3 regions of the Pseudomonas sp. GW823-FHT02C02 genome follow, and region 3 is predicted to be linked to each of the others. Evidence: predicted binding sites of a transcription regulator. Region 3 holds the regulator's gene; each other region holds the start of a gene.
What was found. Region 3 encodes FliA, which starts transcription of late flagellar genes. Its sites were predicted from a motif close to CTAAAGTTTNNNNNNNNNNNGCCGNTAA; they were not measured.

Region 1 (5,919 bases), on a different contig from region 3:
CACAGCCTCGAATGCGGCGTCCTTGCGCTGTTGCCAGTCACCTTGCAGCACCTGACAAGGTTGGCGGTGCAGGTCAAGCCATGCACGGCTGGCCTGAAAAAACGCCTGGCGTTCTGCCAGTTGCGGCTGGCAACGCTGCCCGTCGTCATGCCAGGCCACGGTTTCAGGGCTCAGCAGCAAATGCAGGTCGTAGTGCCGGGCCAGCAAGGCTTGCTCGATCCATGCCGGGCAATCGCTAAACAACGTGCGACTCCAAAGGATATTGCTTAAGAGGTGCGTATCGAGGATCAGCAGTGACGGTTGCCTGGCGCGTGCTTCGTCCTCCCACGAAAGCTGGCCATGAGCTATCGATGTAATGTCATCGTAGCGGGTTTCACGGGCTTCGCTGTCGATAAAGTGTCGAACGTACTCATTGACTAATATGCCGCCAAAATTGGCGTGAATCTCGCCCGAAAGCCAGCTTTTACCGCTGGATTCAGGGCCCGCGAGCACCAGCACTTTCATGCGCGCAGAGCCGAGTCGGCGCGCCATTCACGCCAACCTTGAACGGCCAGCAGCAGGAACAGTGCATAGAGGGCGGCGGTCAAGTACATGTCCTTATAAATGAACAGCCCGACGAAAATCACATCGACGGCGATCCACAACGGCCAGCATTGCACGCGTTTTTGCGCCATCCATAACTGCGCCACAAGGCTGAAACCGGTCAGCGCAGCATCAAGCCAGGGCTGCGCGGCATCTGTCCAGTGCGCCATGGCGGCGCCTAGCAGCAGACTGCCGATGGCACCGGCCGCAAGGCCCGCAGCGATCGATTTGCTCTCAAGCCGACTGACCTGCCGGCCGCTATTGGCTTCGCCCGCGCGGGTCCATTGCCACCAGCCGTAGAGCTGCAGCGCGGCGTAGATCACTTGCAGGAGCATGTCCGAATACAGCTTCACTTCAAAAAAGATCCAGCTATAAAGCAGCACCATGACCAGGCCGATCGGCCAGCACCAGGGGTTCTGTTTGACCGTCAACCAGACGGCGATCACGCCGAGGGTGGCGGCAAACAGTTCAAGGCCGGACATGGGGGTTCCTTGGTGAAAACGAAAGAGGGGGGCGGATTGTACCCAGAGAGAAGGCAAATGCGTTAGCAACCCGAAACTGGCGTCTGACGCACACTTGTGGCGAGGGAGCTTGCTCCCGCTCGGCTGCGAAGCAGTCGCAAAGGCGCTATCGCGGTTTACCTGAAAAAACGGGATTGCCTATTCAGGGCCGCTTCGCGGCCCAGCGGGAGCAGGCCCCCTCGCCACAGGGTTCTGTGTCTGCTTTTACACGCGGAACTGTTTGAGCAGGCTGTTCACCTGCTCGCTCAAGTCCTTGAGCCGAACGCTGGCCACACTCGATTGCTCGGCCGCCAGCGCGGTGCTGTGGGACAAGCCTGCCGCCTGGGTGACGTTCTGATTGATGTCTTCCACCACATGGGCTTGCTGCAGGGTCGCGCTGGCGATCGAGGCGTTCAGCCCGTTGAGGTTGCGCAGCGCCTGGCCGATGGCATTGAGGCTGGCGCCGGCCAGACCGGCCTGTTCGATGGTCAGTTGCGAGGCTCGACTGCTGTCGCCGATCACTTTCACCGCCGCTTCGGAGTGAGTCTGCAGGCGCTCGATCATCGACTGGATCTCCGCCGTGGACTTCTGGGTACGCTGGGCCAACAGGCGCACTTCATCGGCCACCACCGCAAAGCCACGGCCTTGTTCACCGGCGCGGGCAGCCTCGATGGCGGCGTTGAGTGCCAGCAGGTTGGTTTGCTCGGCGATGGAGCGGATCACCTCCAGGACACTGCCAATCTGGGTGCTTTCAGCGGCCAGGGTGCGAATCACTTCCACGGCTTGATCGATGGTGCCGGACAGTTTGTCGATCTGCTGCAAGCTGCCATCAATATTGATCTGCCCCTGCTGCGCCTGGGATTCGGCATCGCGCATTTCGCTGGCCGCATGCTCGGCATTCTTGGCCACGTCCTGCACACCGTAAGTCACTTCGTTGATCGCAGTCGCCACCAGCTCCATCTGCTGGGACTGTTGCTGACTGCGTTGCTGGGCCTGGGCGGCGTCATTGCCCAGTTCGCTGGACGACAGGCCCAGGGCGCTGGCGGACACTTGCAGCTCGCTGATCACCCCTCGCAGTTTGGCAGTGAAGGCATTGAAGTGCCGGGCCAGTTGCGTGACTTCATCCTGGCCATGGGTGTCGAGGCTGCGGGTCAGATCGCTTTCGCCGCTGGCGATGTTGGCCATGGCGTTCACTGTGTCCTGAAGCGGTCGCACGATACTGCGAGCGATCATGATCACCAGCAACGCCATGATCAGCGCAATCACCAGGCCGACGAACGAAGCCTTCCAGACCTGGCCGTAGAACTCGGCCTGCATGTCATCGATGTACACGCCCGAACCGATCACCCAGCCCCAAGGTTCGAACAATTTGACGTAGGAGGTTTTCCCGACCGGGTCGCTGGCGCCCGGCTTAGGCCAGCGGTAGTTGACCGTACCGGCGCCTTTGGCCTTGGCGACGGCCACCATTTCGTTGAACAGCGCAAAACCGTCCGGGTCGCGGATCGCCGAGAGGTTTTGCCCATCGAGTTTGGGGTTGGCCGGGTGCATCACCATCACCGGCGTCAGGTCGTTGATCCAGAAATAGTCGTTCTGGTCATAACGCAGCCCGCGCACGGCGGTCAGTGCCTGCTTCTGCGCGGCATCGCGGGTGAGTGTGCCGGCGGTTTCCAGGCCGTGGTAGTAAGTCAGAATGCCGCTGGCGGTCTGCACTACGTGCTGGGTTTTCTGGGCTTTTGCCTGGTATAGATCGGTATGGATCTGCTTGAGCATCAACACGCCCAACGTCAACAACATCAATACCGACACAATCAAGATGAGCCACAAGCGTCGGCTGATCGACACACTGCGCAAGCTGTTCATAACGCTGTCACTCCGATTTCTTTTTCTTGTAATAAACGATTGCCAGCATCCAACCACGCTTTGCCGGTCGGGCCTATACGACCCAAGTCTCATTACGCGGCAGCGTTATCGGGGCTTGTCTGATAGGATTTCGGCCCCGCGCGGAAAAACCTGAATCCAAGTTGATTTTTCACGGAGTTTTTACGGCTCCGTCTGGATCCTTTGCGCGCGGGACTTCAGCTACGCTTGGCGCGGTGAACGCTTAAAAAACTAATGGGGCATGCCTTGGCGCATCGCCTTTGGGGGATTGATGGAACTTTGGACCGCCTTGCAGGCATTGATTTTAGGGGTTGTAGAAGGGCTGACGGAATTTTTGCCCATTTCCAGTACCGGTCACCAAATCATAGTCGCGGACTTGCTCAACTTCGGTGGCGAACGCGCGATGGCTTTCAATATCATTATCCAGCTCGGGGCGATCCTGGCGGTGGTGTGGGAATTTCGCCGAAAGATCTTCGACGTGGTCGTCGGTTTGCCGACACAACCAAACGCCCGGCGTTTTACCGCCAACCTGTTGATCGCTTTCCTGCCTGCGGTGGTATTGGGGGTGATTTTTGCCGATCTCATCCACGAATACCTGTTCAACCCGATCACCGTGGCCACGGCCTTGGTCGTGGGCGGGATCGTGATGTTGTGGGCGGAGCAGCGTCAGCATGAAGTGCATGCCCACACTGTCGACGAAATCACCTGGAAAGATGCCTTGAAAGTCGGGTTCGCCCAGTGCCTGGCCATGATTCCCGGGACCTCGCGTTCCGGTTCGACCATCATCGGCGGCTTGCTGTTCGGGTTGTCGCGCAAGACGGCCACCGAGTTCTCGTTCTTTCTGGCGATGCCGACCATGGTCGGTGCGGCGGTGTATTCGGGCTACAAATACCGCGACCTGTTCGTACCGGCTGATCTTCCGGTGTTTGCGATCGGCTTCGTCACGGCGTTCATCTTCGCGATGATTGCCGTCAGAGGCTTGCTGGTGTTCATCGGCAGCCACAGCTACGCGGCATTCGCCTGGTATCGCATTGCGTTCGGCCTGTTCATCCTGGCCACCTGGCAATTCGGCTGGGTCGATTGGGCCGCCGCACGCCCATGAATGACTCCAGCGCGCGCAACAATCCCGGACGCAGGTCCGGGGGCGAGCGGGTCCAGCACCCTCGGCTGAAATTGCTGGTGTTGGCGATCCTGTGCGCGCTGCCACTGACGGGTTCAATGTCGTTGTGGCTGCATGGGGTGTCGCTGATTCCGCTGGCGGCTTACGGCATCGTCAGCGTGCTGGCGTTCTTCCTGTACTGGAGCGACAAGCGCAAGGCTCGCGCCGACAGCTGGCGGACACCGGAAAACGTGTTGCACGCGGTGGAGCTGGCGGGCGGATGGCCGGGTGCCTTGCTGGCCCAGCAAGTGTTTCGGCACAAGACTCGCAAGGTCTCGTTCCAGCTGGTGTTCTGGCTCATTGTGCTGATGCATCAGGTGTTCTGGATCGACCAGCTATTCCTCGGCGCTCACCTGTTTGCACTGCTTTAAAGCAACAGGCTGACCTGGGTGCGCTTGGGCAGCTTGCTCACCACCAGTTGATGGGAACGTTTCAACAACGCCTGAAGCTCCTCGGATCCCAGCGGGTAGGGCGTTTGCATGATGATCCACTGGGCCCGCGCCAGGTACGGCGCCGGGTGAATCCCCGGGCGGTCGCAATGCCCGAGGAACAGATCCTTGTCGACCTTGAACGCCAGGGAATCGCCGCGCAGGTTCTGCAAGGCGAACATCTTGTTCCCGGCAATCGAAAACACCCGAACGCCTCCCCACTTGTAGTCTTCCCGCGCACCGGGTAGCGCGAGACAGAATTGCGCGACGTCCTCTTCGCTCATGCGTCCAGCCTTCATATCAATCGGTCCCCACAGGCATTGAATGATTCGATCAAATGGTCGATCCAGGCCCGCACGGCCGGCATCACCCCGCGCCGATGAGGGTAGACCGCTTGCAGCCAGCCGCCAGGCAATGACCAATCGGGTAGCAACTGCACCAGCGAACCATTTTCCAGCTCCTGTTCGCAATACATCATCGGCAGCATGGTGAACCCCTGGCCGGCGAGCGTGCAGGCCTTGCGCACGATGAAATCGTCAATGCCCAATCGCGCTTCCAGGCTCAAATCGTAGCTTTTGCCCTGCTGATCGAGCATGCGAATGTGCACCAGGCGGTCGGCTTCCAGCGCACCAAGCACCGGCAAGGATTTCAGGTCTTCGGGGTGGTTGATCTCACGTCCGTGCAGGAAGGCCGGGCTGGCGACCATCGCCATCTGTGCCTGGCGCAAGCGACGGGTCACCAGCAACGGATCTTCATCGCCCAACTCACGGACCCGCAGCGCGACATCGACGCCTTCGGTGACCAAGTCGACCCGGCGATTGAGCAACATGACTTCCAGTTGCACCTGAGGGTGTTTTTCGAGGAAGCGGCTGATCACCGTCGGCAGCATTTCGTGGGCCAGCCCGACGGGGCAGGACACCCGCAAGCGTCCGCGAGGTTCGCTGGACATACTCGCCACGGCTTCATCGGCCATCTCGGCTTCCAGCAGCATCGCCTGACAGTGCCGCAGGTAACGTTCGCCCACCGCCGTCAGCTTGAGTTGCCGGGTGGTACGTTGCAGCAGGCGCGCGCCGAGGCGTTCTTCCAGCTCGGCAATGCGTCGCGACAATCGGGACTTGGGAATCCCCAGCAAACGCCCGGCTGCGGCGAAGCCACCGGCTTCGACCACTTTGGCGAAATAGTAAAGGTCGTTGAGGTCTTGCATGATTGGAAATCCGATTGTTCTATCAGTGGGACGAACTATCGCATTGTTGCGGACTAATCAGCTATTGGTTTCATCTGTAGGATCCTCCCCATCAGATCGCCCGGTGGCGATCCTCACCTGGAGATCCCTTATGAAACTGCTGCATATCGATTCGAGCATTCTTGGTGA
Region 2 (5,919 bases), on a different contig from region 3:
TTGCAGGTAGATGCACAGCATGTAGCACCACGCCGCAGCGAACGAGACGCTGGCGTAGAGTTCGCGGCGGAAGATCAGCGGGATGTCGTTGCAGAAGATGTCGCGCAGGATGCCGCCGAACACCCCGGTGATCACGCCGCTGACCGAGGCCACCAGCATGCCGTGACCCATTTCCAGGGCGGTCATGCAGCCGATCAGGGTGAATGCCACCAGCCCCACGGCGTCGAGCACCAGAAACAGTGAGCGCAAGTGACGCATCCAGCGCGCAGCGAAAACCGTGAACATGGCTGCAATCGATGTCAGCACCAGGTATTCCGGGTGTTTAACCCACGTCAGCGGGTAGTGACCGAGCAGCACGTCGCGCACCGAACCGCCGCCCAACGCCGTAATGCAGGCGATCAGCACCACACCAAACCAGTCCATGCCGCGACGACCAGCGGACAGGGCACCGGTCATGGCTTCGGCGGTGATGGCGATCAGGTAGAGCATCAGCAGCATGGTGGCGGTCCTTGCAGAAAGGCGCGCAGTCTAGCCATTTAGTCCCGGCACCAAAAGAGGGCAAGAGAACGCATTACACGCAACCTGTGGCGAGGGAGCTCGCTCCCGCTGGAGCGCGAAGCGCTCCCCGGCATTCTTCCAGTCACACCGCATTTGCAGGTTTTACGACTGCTTCGCAGCCGAGCGGGAGCAAGCTCCCTCGCCACAAAGGCCCGACACCCTTCAGAACTTGATGAAATGCTTGCGGTAGTGCTGCAACTCGGCGATGGATTCGCGGATGTCGTCCAGGGCCAGGTGGGTGCTGCCTTTCTTGAAGCTGTCGCGCACGTCCGGTGCCCAGCGTGCGGCCAGCTCTTTCAGGGTCGATACGTCGAGGTTGCGGTAGTGGAAGTAGCTTTCCAGGGATTTCATGTGGGTATAAAGGAAGCGACGGTCCTGGCAGATGCTGTTGCCACAGATCGGCGACTTGCCCTTTGGCACCCATTTCTCCAGGAAGGCAATGGTCTCGGCTTCGGCTTCGGCCATGCTGATGCGGCTGTCGCGCACCCGTTGGGTCAGGCCCGAGCCGCCGTGTTGACGGGTGTTCCACTCGTCCATGCCGGCGAGGATCTCGTCGCTGTGGTGAATGGCGATCACCGGCCCTTCGGCCAAGGTGTTCAGGTCACTGTCGGTGACAATGGTCGCCATTTCGATGATGACGTCGGTATCAGGGTTCAGACCGGTCATTTCCAGGTCGATCCAGATCAGATTCTGCGGGTTTTGCATGTGTCGGCTCCTAGGCAATGCTGCGCAGTTTAGCCTAGGGCGGCGCCCGGGCGTGCTAAACTCGCGGCCGTTTTACCTAATCGCTGCATTCTTGATACGGAACACCCATGGCCAAACGCCAACTCAATCGTCGTCAAAACTGGCGCATCGAAAAGATCCAAGGTGAACGCGCTGCCCGCGCCGCCAAACGCGAGTCCTCGGCTGTCGAGGCACTTGAGGGCGGCGACCTGGGTCCGGAACAGACGGGCCTGGTGATCGCGCACTTCGGTGTGCAGGTCGAAGTCGAAGCCCTTGAGGGCGAACTGGCCGGCGAAGTGTTCCGCTGCCATTTGCGCGCCAACCTCCCAGCGCTGGTGACCGGTGATCAGGTGGTCTGGCGTGCCGGCAACCAAGGCATCGGGGTAATCGTGGCGCAGCTGCCGCGTAAAACCGAACTTTGCCGTCCGGACAGCCGTGGTCAGCTCAAGCCCGTTGCAGCCAACGTCGATATGATCGTCATCGTCTTCGCCCCGCTGCCCGAGCCGCACGCGAACCTGATCGACCGTTACCTGGTCGCTGCTGAGCACGCCGGGATTCGTCCGCTGCTGCTGCTCAACAAGTTCGACCTGATCGACGAGCAGAACGCCCCGGCGCTGAATGCCTTGCTGGCGGTTTACCGCACGCTGGGTTACCCGGTGCTGGAGGTCTCGGCGCACCACGGCAACGGCATGGAACAGCTGCAAAAACAGCTGGACGGACGCATCAGCGTATTCGTCGGCCAGTCCGGCGTCGGCAAGTCCTCGCTGGTCAACAGCCTGCTGCCGGAAGTCGAAGCCCGTGTCGGCCCGCTGTCCGAGCTGTCCGGCCAGGGCACCCACACCACCACGACCGCGCGGTTGTTCCACTTCCCCGGTGGCGGTGAGTTGATTGACTCCCCGGGTATCCGCGAATTCGGTCTGGGTCACGTCAGCCGTGCCGACGTCGAAGCCGGTTTCATCGAGTTCAACGACTTGATCGGCACCTGCCGCTTCCGCGACTGCAAGCACGACCGCGAGCCGGGTTGCGCCTTGCTCAAGGCGCTGGAAGAGGGTCGCGTGCAGCAGCAGCGGATGAACAGCTATCGCTCGATCATCGCCAGTTTGCCGGAAACCAGTTATTAAGTAGCCGTGATCATGTTCGTGATGCCACGAACATGATCCATGGGCGGCCGTTACCGCAGAAATGGATATGTACACCGCCCTCCCCCCGTCGCCTGACACAAAGCCTTCGCGAGCAGGCTCGCTCCCACAGGGACTATGTCCACGCTAAAAATGCAGTGACGTCCAACCCCGTGAAAGACGCACAAAAAAGCCGACATCTCTGTCGGCTTGATTGTTGTGGATCACTGCTTCGGCGGTTCCGCCGGTTTCGGTGCCGGGTCTTCGAAGATATTCAATCGCTCACGAAGCTCATGGGCCGGCAGCGGTAGTTTATCCGCCGGCAATGCGTTCGGATCGATCGGCGTGGCCGGCACTTCGCCCGGACCGCCCTGCCCTTGCGTTGGCGCAGGTGCCGGTTCAACGCCTTGCGAACCTTCGATGGCGCGTTGGGCCTTTTTGGTCAGCACCACGATGTCGATCCGGCGATTGACCGGGTTGAACGGGTTCTCGCGATCGAACAGCGCCGACGAGGCATAACCGACCACCCGCGCCACTTGCTGATCCGGATAGCTGCCGGCGACCAGGGCACGGCGGGCGGCGTTGGCACGGTTGGCTGAGAGTTCCCAGTTACCAAAATCACCGGTGCCCGAGTACGGCTTGGCATCGGTATGGCCGCTGATGCTGATCTTGTTCGGCACCGCTTTGATGGTGTCGGCCATGGCCAGCAGGATGTCTTCGAAATACGGTTTCAGACGCGCTGAGCCTGAGTCGAACATAGGCCGGTTTTCCGCGTCCATGATCTGGATGCGCAAGCCGTCCTGTGTGATTTCGAACAGGATCTGGTCCTTGAATTTTTGCAGCTGCGGGTTTTCATCAACCTTGTTCTGCAATTCTTGCAGCAACAGTTCCAGGCGTTCCTTCTCCACCTGTTCGGCCATGCCTTCGACCTGGTCGGTGTCGACGGTGACTCGGTCCGGCTGCGGCTGAGACTTCACCTCAGGGTTGAGGGTGTTCTCCGGCGCCAGGGTCGGGGAGCCGCCCAGATCGATGATGTATGGCGTGCCGCTTTCGGAAAAACCGACCGGGTCCTTGAAGTAACCGGCGATGGCAATCTTCTGTTCCGGCGTGGCGGTGGACAGCAACCACAGCACCAGGAAGAACGCCATCATCGCCGTCGCGAAGTCCGCGAAGGCGATTTTCCAGGAGCCCCCGTGATGTCCGGCCGCGTATTTTTTTACGCGTTTGATGATTATCGGCTGGTTGTTTTCCATGACTTAGCGACCGCGAACCGCTTGTTCCAGCTCAGCGAAGCTAGGACGGTGCGCCGGGTACAAAACCTTGCGGCCGAATTCCACTGCCAGCGATGGCGGCATGCCGGAAGCCGAAGCAACCAGCGAAGCCTTGATGGCTTCGTAGACGTTCAGCTCCTCCTTGGCTTCGTGGGCCAGGGCATGGGCCAGCGGGCCGAAGAAGCCGTAGGCGGCGAGAATACCGAAGAAAGTACCTACCAGTGCCGCACCCACGTGTAAGCCGATCATTTTCTGATCGCTTTCACCCAGGGAGGCCATGGTCACCACGATACCCAATACGGCCGCGACAATACCGAAGCCAGGCATGGCGTCGGCGATGCCGTTCACGGCGTGGGACGGGTGATCGAGGTCTTCCTTGAGGCTGGTCAGTTCCATGTCGAACAGACCTTCGAGCTCATGGGGCGCCATGTTGCCGGAGGACATGATGCGCAGGTAATCGCAGATGTAAGCGGTCATGCGGTCATCTTTCAGAACCGCAGGGTACTTGGCGAAGATCGGGCTCGCGGCGGCGTCTTCGATGTCGCCTTCGATCGCCATCATGCCTTCGCGGCGGCTCTTGTTGAGGATCTCGTAGATCAGGCCCAGCACTTCCAGATAGAACGTGTGGTTGAAGCGCGAACTGAACATTCCCAGCGCTTTCTTGAGAACGAGTTTGAACATGTGACCTGGGTTGGCCTGCAGGAATGCACCGAGGGCCGCACCACCGATAATCATCACCTCGAAAGGTTGAATCAGGGCGGCAATCTTGCCGTGGGAAAGCACGTATCCGCCGAGCACGCTCGCGAATACGACGATGATGCCGATTATTTTAGCCATAGGTAGGAGAGCACTTACTGAGTCGGGTTCAAGGTCATATTCGGAAGTTAAAAAATCTCTTCTTCTACTTATCGGCAAAACTGCGCCAGACTATAGCCAGTTCAAGCGAAAAGCTAATTTAGCCCTCTCTGGGCATAGGTAATGCAGACGATGATCACGTCCAACCATGGCTAACGAAACGAACACCCCGATCCCAAAACCAACCACTCTTGAAGGCTGGGTCAAGCTTCTCGATGGCGTGCGTCTGCCGGTTCCGCAAGACAGTCACGACCGTGTCTGCAAGGCCCTCGCCGACAACCGCAGCTCGATTCGCGACATCGCCGAATTGTTGCAGGACAGCCCGGCCCTGGCCTTGAGCGTGATTCGTGAAGCCAATCGTCATACCCACGGCAGCATGACCGACCCGGCGGAAAACCTTGAGGTGGCGATCAATCGTCTCGGGTTGAAACGCACCGAGGAATTGCTCGCCCGGTTGCCTGCCGAACCGCAATCACAGATCCCGGTGGCGTTGCGTCAGCTGCAGATGATCAGCCAGCACGCGACCCAACAGGCCAACGGTTTTTTTGCCGCTCGCCTGGCGCGGCTCTGGCAGGACATCCACTGGGGCAGCCTGCTGTTTCTCTCGCCGCTCTGGCCGATGGCGTTGACTCATCCGCAGTTGCTCGAAGAATGGGAACTGCGGGTCATTCATAAAGGCGAGTCAGCGCGCAAAGTCGAAAAGGACCTGTTCGGCGTTCGCCTGCTGGACATCTGCCAGGCGCTGGTGGACATCTGGCGCCTGCCAATCTGGGTGCAGCAAGGTTATCGCCTGCTGCTCAACGAGCAGCGCGAACTGGTCAAAGTCCTGCGCATTGCCCGGGACAGCGAGCATCCCTTGCGCCAGCAAAACCGCCTCGATGACGATCCGACCTTGCGTCGCTGGCTCAACCAACCGGCCAATACCGTGTTGCTGGCCAATGGGCTGGCACTGTCGGCGCAACAGGCCTGGGACAGCCCGCACAGCGAGCGCTGGCAATACCTGACCAGCCTTTACCTGCAAATGCCGATGAGCGACGTGCAGCAGCAACTGCATCAACAAGCCGTGAACAGCGCGCACCAGCACGCCATGCCGGACATCTGGCACCCCGCCGTAGCGTTGATCTGGCCCTCGGGCGTGAACCGCATTCACGCCGGGTTGCTGCCGGCACCAGCACCGACCACCGAAAACCTGACGGCATGGCGTAGACAATGTGCTGAACTGCTGGTTGAGCCGAGCCGCTTCACCAATGCGATGCACTTGACCACGTCGGCCCGGGACGCACTGGTCGCATGCGGTATGCGTCGAGTGATGATATTGATGGCTGACCGCACTCACGCCAATTTGCGTGCGCATCAAACAGCCGGGCTGGCGAAGGAAGCGGCGGGGCTAAACC
Region 3 (5,919 bases):
CCATCGCCAACAATGCTGCCAAGAGTCAAGATACTGCCGCTTTGGTGGCCGCGGTGCGCGTCGGCGTATCCCGCGCAATCGTCCAAAGCATTGTAGGGACTGACTCCGAGCTACCAGTTATCACGCTGGAGCCAAGGTTGGAACAGATATTGCTCAATAGTCTTCAGAAGGCAGGACAAGGCTCGGAAGAGGGTGTTCTGCTGGAGCCAAGCATGGCTGAGAAACTGCAACGTTCGTTGATCGATGCGGCGCAGCGTCAGGAAATGCAAGGTCAACCGGTGATTCTGCTGGTAGCCGGTCCGGTTCGCGCGATGCTGTCGCGATTCGGCCGACTGGCAGTGCCGGGTTTGCATGTGTTGGCTTACCAGGAAATTCCTGACAACAAGCAAGTGACCATCGTTGCGACAGTAGGGCCCAACGGCTGAGGTAGTGGTTTATGCAAGTTAAGCGTTTTTTCGCCGCCGATATGCGTCAGGCCATGAAACTGGTTCGTGATGAGCTGGGCGCTGATGCCGCCATTATTGGCAATCGCCGGATCGCCGGTGGTGTCGAGCTGACGGCTGCCCTGGATTACAAATTGTCGGCGCTGGCCCCGCGTGTTCCGAACATGGAACTCGAGGATGAGCTGCGCAAGACCCAGTCGCGGATCGTCACCGCCCAGGCCGAATTGAGCCTGCGTGGCGAAGGCGAAACCGAAGGCGACAAGACCACCAATCGCCAATTGTTCGCCGGCCTGCCGTTGACCGCCGCCGAGCCGCTGATCGAGCCGACGTATGCCGAACCTCGTCGCTCGGCACCAGCCCCGGCACCTGCCGCTGGCGGCGTCGATCCGCGGGCGTTCGATTCGATGCGTTTCGAACTCAACAGCCTGCGCGAATTGATGGAAGTACAACTCGGCTCCCTGGCCTGGAATCAGCTGCAAGGCAGCCGTCCAGCCCAGGCCAATCTTTGGCGTCGCCTGCAACGCATCGGCCTGTCCGGCCCGTTGTCCCGCGACTTGCTGGCGATGATTACCGACATTGACGAACCCCGTCAGGCCTGGCGCATGTTACTGGCGCACTTGGCACGGATGATTGCCACACCGGAAGTCGAACCACTGGAAGAGGGCGGCGTGATTGCCATGGTCGGCCCTGCCGGCATGGGCAAGACCACCACCCTGGCCAAGCTCGCGGCTCGCTACGTGCTCAAATACGGCGCGCAAAACATCGCGCTGGTGAGCATGGACAGCTACCGTATCGGTGCTCAGGAACAATTGAAGACCCTGGGCCGGATTCTCAACGTGTCGGTAACCCACGTCGATCCGGGCCAATCTCTGGTGCAGGCGCTGGACCCCTTGCTGCGCAAGCGCGTGGTGCTGATCGATACCGCCGGCCTCCAGGCCAGCGATCCAGCCCTGCGCATGCAGCTCGAAAGCCTGGCCGGACGGGGCATCAAGTCAAAAAATTATCTGGTTCTGGCAACCACCAGCCAGAAACAGGTTCTAACGGCCGCTTATCACAGTTACAAGCGCTGCGGGCTCGCTGGCTGCATCCTGACTAAACTGGATGAAACGGCAAGTCTGGGCGAGGTGTTGAGCCTGGCGATCAGTCATGAATTGCCGGTGGCTTACCTGACCGATGGCCCGCGTATTCCGGATGATTTGCATCTGCCGCGTCGTCATCAGTTGGTCAGTCGTGCCGTCAGCGTGCAAATGCAAGAAGAACCCAGCGAAGAAGCCATGGCTGACATGTTCGCTGATATTTACCACAGCCCGACCAAGCAGGTTGGCTGAGGTGCTAATGAACCGTTTTTGTACCTACATCGATGGTCTGCCATGCATTGTTCAGTTATTGAGCGCGCAGCCAGTAATGTGGCCTCCGTCTATGCAAGACAAGGTAAAGAAATAACATGGGCAGCATGCATCCCGTACAGGTGATCGCGGTGACCGGCGGCAAAGGTGGCGTCGGGAAGACTAACGTGTCAGTGAACTTGTCCCTGGCTCTAGCTGAGCTCGGCCGGCGCGTCATGCTGCTGGACGCCGATCTGGGGCTGGCGAACGTCGACGTCCTCTTGGGGCTGACACCCAAACGTACCCTGGCCGACGTGATCGAAGGCCGCTGTGAGCTGCGCGACGTTCTGTTGCAGGGCCCTGGCGGTATTCGCATTGTCCCGGCCGCGTCCGGCACACAGAGCATGGTTCATCTGAGCCCGGCTCAACACGCCGGTCTGATCCAGGCCTTCAGCGATATCGGCGACAACCTCGATGTCTTGGTGATCGACACCGCTGCAGGTATTGGTGACTCGGTAGTCAGTTTCGTCCGCGCAGCGCAAGAGGTCTTGCTGGTGGTGTGCGACGAGCCGACCTCGATCACCGACGCCTACGCGCTGATCAAACTGCTGAACCGCGATTACGGCATGAACCGCTTCCGCGTCCTGGCCAACATGGCCCAGAGCCCGCAGGAAGGTCGCAACCTGTTCGCCAAGTTGACCAAGGTCACGGACCGCTTCCTTGACGTCGCCTTACAATACGTCGGCGCGGTGCCTTACGACGAAAGCGTGCGCAAGGCCGTGCAGAAACAGCGTGCCGTCTACGAAGCCTTCCCGCGTTCCAAGTGCGCCCTGGCGTTCAAGGCCATCGCGCAGAAGGTCGACACCTGGCCGCTGCCTGCCAACCCGCGTGGGCACCTGGAGTTTTTCGTCGAGCGCCTCGTGCAACAGACCGCAGGACCCGTCCTATGACAGCCAGTGGCTACAACCTCTACAAGAAGTCGGCACGTGACGCGCAGTACGAGCTGATCGAGCGTTACGCGCCACTGGTCAAACGCATTGCTTACCACTTGCTGGCGCGTCTGCCGGCCAGTGTTCAGGTTGAAGACCTGATCCAGGCCGGGATGATCGGCCTGCTGGAAGTATCGACCAAATATGACGCCAGCAAAGGCGCGAGTTTCGAGACGTACGCGGGCATTCGAATCCGCGGCGCGATGCTCGATGAAGTGCGCAAGGGTGACTGGGCGCCACGCTCGGTTCACCGCAATACCCGCATGGTCAGTGACGCAATTCGCTCGATTGAAGCTAAAACCGGTCGTGACGCTAAAGATCATGAAGTTGCGGCCGAACTCCAATTGAGTCTCGACGATTATTACGGGATTTTGAACGACACCCTGGGCAGCCGGTTATTCAGTTTCGACGATCTGTTGCAGGACGGCGAACACGAAGGGCTGCACGAGGATGGCGCGAGTGCACATCTGGAGCCGTCACGCGATCTGGAAGATGAACGCTTCCAGGCCGCGCTGGCGGACGCGATTGCCAATTTGCCGGAGCGTGAGCGACTGGTGTTGGCGCTGTACTACGACGAAGAGCTGAACCTCAAGGAAATCGGTGAGGTCCTGGGGGTCAGCGAATCGCGGGTCAGCCAGTTACATAGCCAGTGCGCGGCCCGTTTGCGGGGGCGTTTGGGGGAGTGGCGAGCGCGCTGAAGGCAGTGTGGGGACACTGCGAACGAGGCCGGTGGGGTGTTGAGCTGCACCGGTCGCGATCTGTTGTGCTCCAGACAGTCATCGAGTGCATTGCCGGATTGATTGAAATGGCGCGTCCAGGTGCTGGGCGCGTTTAAGACTGCTTGGAGGTCGAATTGGACAAGAACATGAAAATCCTCATCGTTGATGACTTCTCAACGATGCGGCGGATCATAAAAAACCTGTTGCGTGACCTTGGGTTCACCAACACGGTCGAGGCCGACGATGGCACTACTGCCATTCCGGTTCTCAACAGCGGGAGCATCGACTTTCTGGTAACGGACTGGAACATGCCTGGCATGACCGGTATCGATCTGCTGCGTCACGTGCGCGCCGATGAAAAGCTCAAGCACCTGCCGGTGCTGATGGTGACCGCCGAAGCCAAGCGCGAGCAGATTATCGAAGCAGCCCAGGCCGGTGTTAACGGCTATGTGGTCAAACCCTTTACGGCCCAGGCGTTGAAAGAAAAAATCGAGAAGATTTTCGAACGCATCGGTTGATCCACTGCGCCACGGGGGAGCTATGGAGCATAACGAATCTTCACTGGGCGATTTTGAATCGACCCTGAAAAAACACGCGGTCGAACTGGTCGAAAGCCTTGAAAAGGGCAGGTTCGGCGACGCTGTGCAACTGATCCATGAGCTCAATCAGACCCGTGACCGCGGCCTGTACCAGGAAGTGGGCAAGCTCACTCGCGAGCTGCATAGCGCGATCGTCAATTTCCAGATTGACCCGAACATGCCGCAAGCCGAGGAAGTGTCGCAGATCACGGACGCCACCGAGCGACTGGGGTATGTGGTCAAGCTGACCGAGGCTGCGGCCAACCGCACCATGGACCTGGTGGAAAACGCCACGCCGCTGGTCAATGGCCTGAGCGCTGAAGCTCAGGCATTGAGCACCGACTGGGGGCGCTTCATGCGTCGCGAAGTCGGGGCTGAAGAGTTTCGCGAACTGGCCCGGCGAGTCGACGGTTTCCTGACACGCAGCAGCGAAGACAATCGCACGGTGTCGAGCAACCTCAACGACATATTGCTGGCCCAGGATTACCAGGACCTCACCGGTCAAGTGATCAAACGCGTGACCCAATTGGTCACCGAAGTTGAAAGCAACCTGCTCAAGCTTGTGCTCATGGCCAGTCAGGTAGACCGCTTTGCGGGTATCGAACATGACCGTGAAGCGATGCTCGCTGAAAAAGATCCGCAAAAACATCTCTCTCAGGGTGAAGGTCCGCAGATTCATGCCGATAAAAGAGAAGACGTTGTGTCCGGTCAGGACGATGTGGACGATTTGTTATCCAGCCTAGGATTTTAGAGTTTTAGCATTTTAGGTTTTTTAGGTTTTTAGACCTCAGGAGCACCCCCTTAATGAGCTTCGGCGCCGATGAAGAGATCCTTCAGGATTTCCTGGTTGAGGCCGGCGAGATTCTAGAGCAACTGTCCGAACAGCTGGTCGAGCTTGAAAGCCGACCGGATGATGCGGACTTGCTCAATGCAATTTTTCGCGGTTTTCACACTGTAAAAGGGGGCGCCGGCTTCCTCCAGCTCAACGAGCTGGTGGAGTGCTGTCACATCGCCGAGAACGTGTTCGACATCCTGCGCAAGGGTGAACGTCGCGTCGACTCGGAACTGATGGACGTGGTTCTCGAAGCGCTGGATGCGGTGAACAGCATGTTCACCGAGGTCCGCGAACGCAGCCCGATTACGGCTGCCACGCCTAAATTGCTCGCGGCACTGGCCCGTCTGGCCGAGCCGCAAACGGCTGATGAATCTGCACCGGTTGCTGAAGTGGTTGAAGCACCTGCTGCTGAAGAATCGGGCGACATCACTGATAACGAATTCGAGCAATTGCTGGACTCGCTGAACGCCGTCAAGGCTCAAGCCGAAGCGCCGGCGGTTGCTCCAGTAGCGGCTGCCGATTCGGCGGCCGGCGACGAAATCACCGATGCCGAGTTCGAGTCGTTGCTCGATCAACTGCATGGCAAAGGCCAGTTCGCCGTCGACGCGGTGGCACCGTCCACTGCACCGGCTGCTCCGAAAGCGGCCGGCGACAGCTCTGATATTACCGACGACGAATTCGAAGCACTGCTCGACCAGTTGCACGGCAAGGGCAACTTTGCGGTGGACGCGCTGGAGTCGGCCATTGCCGCCGTACCCGCCTCGGCTGCGCCAACCGCGAAAGCGGCCGGTGGTGATCTGATCTCCGATCACGAGTTCGAATCGCTGCTCGACGAATTGCATGGCAAAGGCAAATTCACTGAAGTCGGCACAGGTGCTGCGGTGGCTGCTCCAGCCGCCAAGGCTGCTGCACCGAAACCGGTTGCCAAGGCGCCCGAGCCGAAAGCCGAAGCGCCGAAACCGGCGGCTGCCGCTGCACCGGCTCCAGCCCGCGCACCGTCCGCGCCGCCACCGGAAAAACCGGCCAGTGA

Region 1: the regulator FliA is predicted to act here: its motif matches at 3,070-3,097, upstream of AC1ROI_RS01420 (methyl-accepting chemotaxis protein).
Region 2: the regulator FliA is predicted to act here: its motif matches at 4,576-4,603, upstream of motA (flagellar motor stator protein MotA).

The regions. Positions count from the first base shown of each region.
Region 1 is NZ_JBXAJV010000001.1:327,422-333,340, reverse strand. It holds gene AC1ROI_RS01430 (AAA family ATPase) at 1-504, opposite strand, end outside; gene pnuC (nicotinamide riboside transporter PnuC) at 501-1,064, opposite strand; gene AC1ROI_RS01420 (methyl-accepting chemotaxis protein) at 1,308-2,942, opposite strand; gene AC1ROI_RS01415 (undecaprenyl-diphosphate phosphatase) at 3,232-4,062, shown strand; gene AC1ROI_RS01410 (DUF1294 domain-containing protein) at 4,059-4,490, shown strand; gene AC1ROI_RS01405 (MmcQ/YjbR family DNA-binding protein) at 4,487-4,846, opposite strand; gene AC1ROI_RS01400 (LysR substrate-binding domain-containing protein) at 4,843-5,751, opposite strand; gene AC1ROI_RS01395 (FMN-dependent NADH-azoreductase) at 5,882-5,919, shown strand, end outside.
Region 2 is NZ_JBXAJV010000012.1:193,826-199,744, forward strand. It holds gene AC1ROI_RS21575 (trimeric intracellular cation channel family protein) at 1-498, opposite strand, end outside; gene orn (oligoribonuclease) at 721-1,263, opposite strand; gene rsgA (small ribosomal subunit biogenesis GTPase RsgA) at 1,371-2,402, shown strand; gene motB (flagellar motor protein MotB) at 2,624-3,652, opposite strand; gene motA (flagellar motor stator protein MotA) at 3,656-4,507, opposite strand; gene AC1ROI_RS21600 (HDOD domain-containing protein) at 4,674-5,919, shown strand, end outside.
Region 3 is NZ_JBXAJV010000015.1:109,382-115,300, reverse strand. It holds gene flhA (flagellar biosynthesis protein FlhA) at 1-425, shown strand, start outside; gene flhF (flagellar biosynthesis GTPase FlhF) at 437-1,771, shown strand; gene fleN (flagellar synthesis regulator FleN) at 1,888-2,718, shown strand; gene fliA (RNA polymerase sigma factor FliA) at 2,715-3,455, shown strand; gene AC1ROI_RS24325 (chemotaxis response regulator CheY) at 3,623-3,994, shown strand; gene AC1ROI_RS24320 (protein phosphatase CheZ) at 4,017-4,805, shown strand; gene AC1ROI_RS24315 (chemotaxis protein CheA) at 4,859-5,919, shown strand, end outside.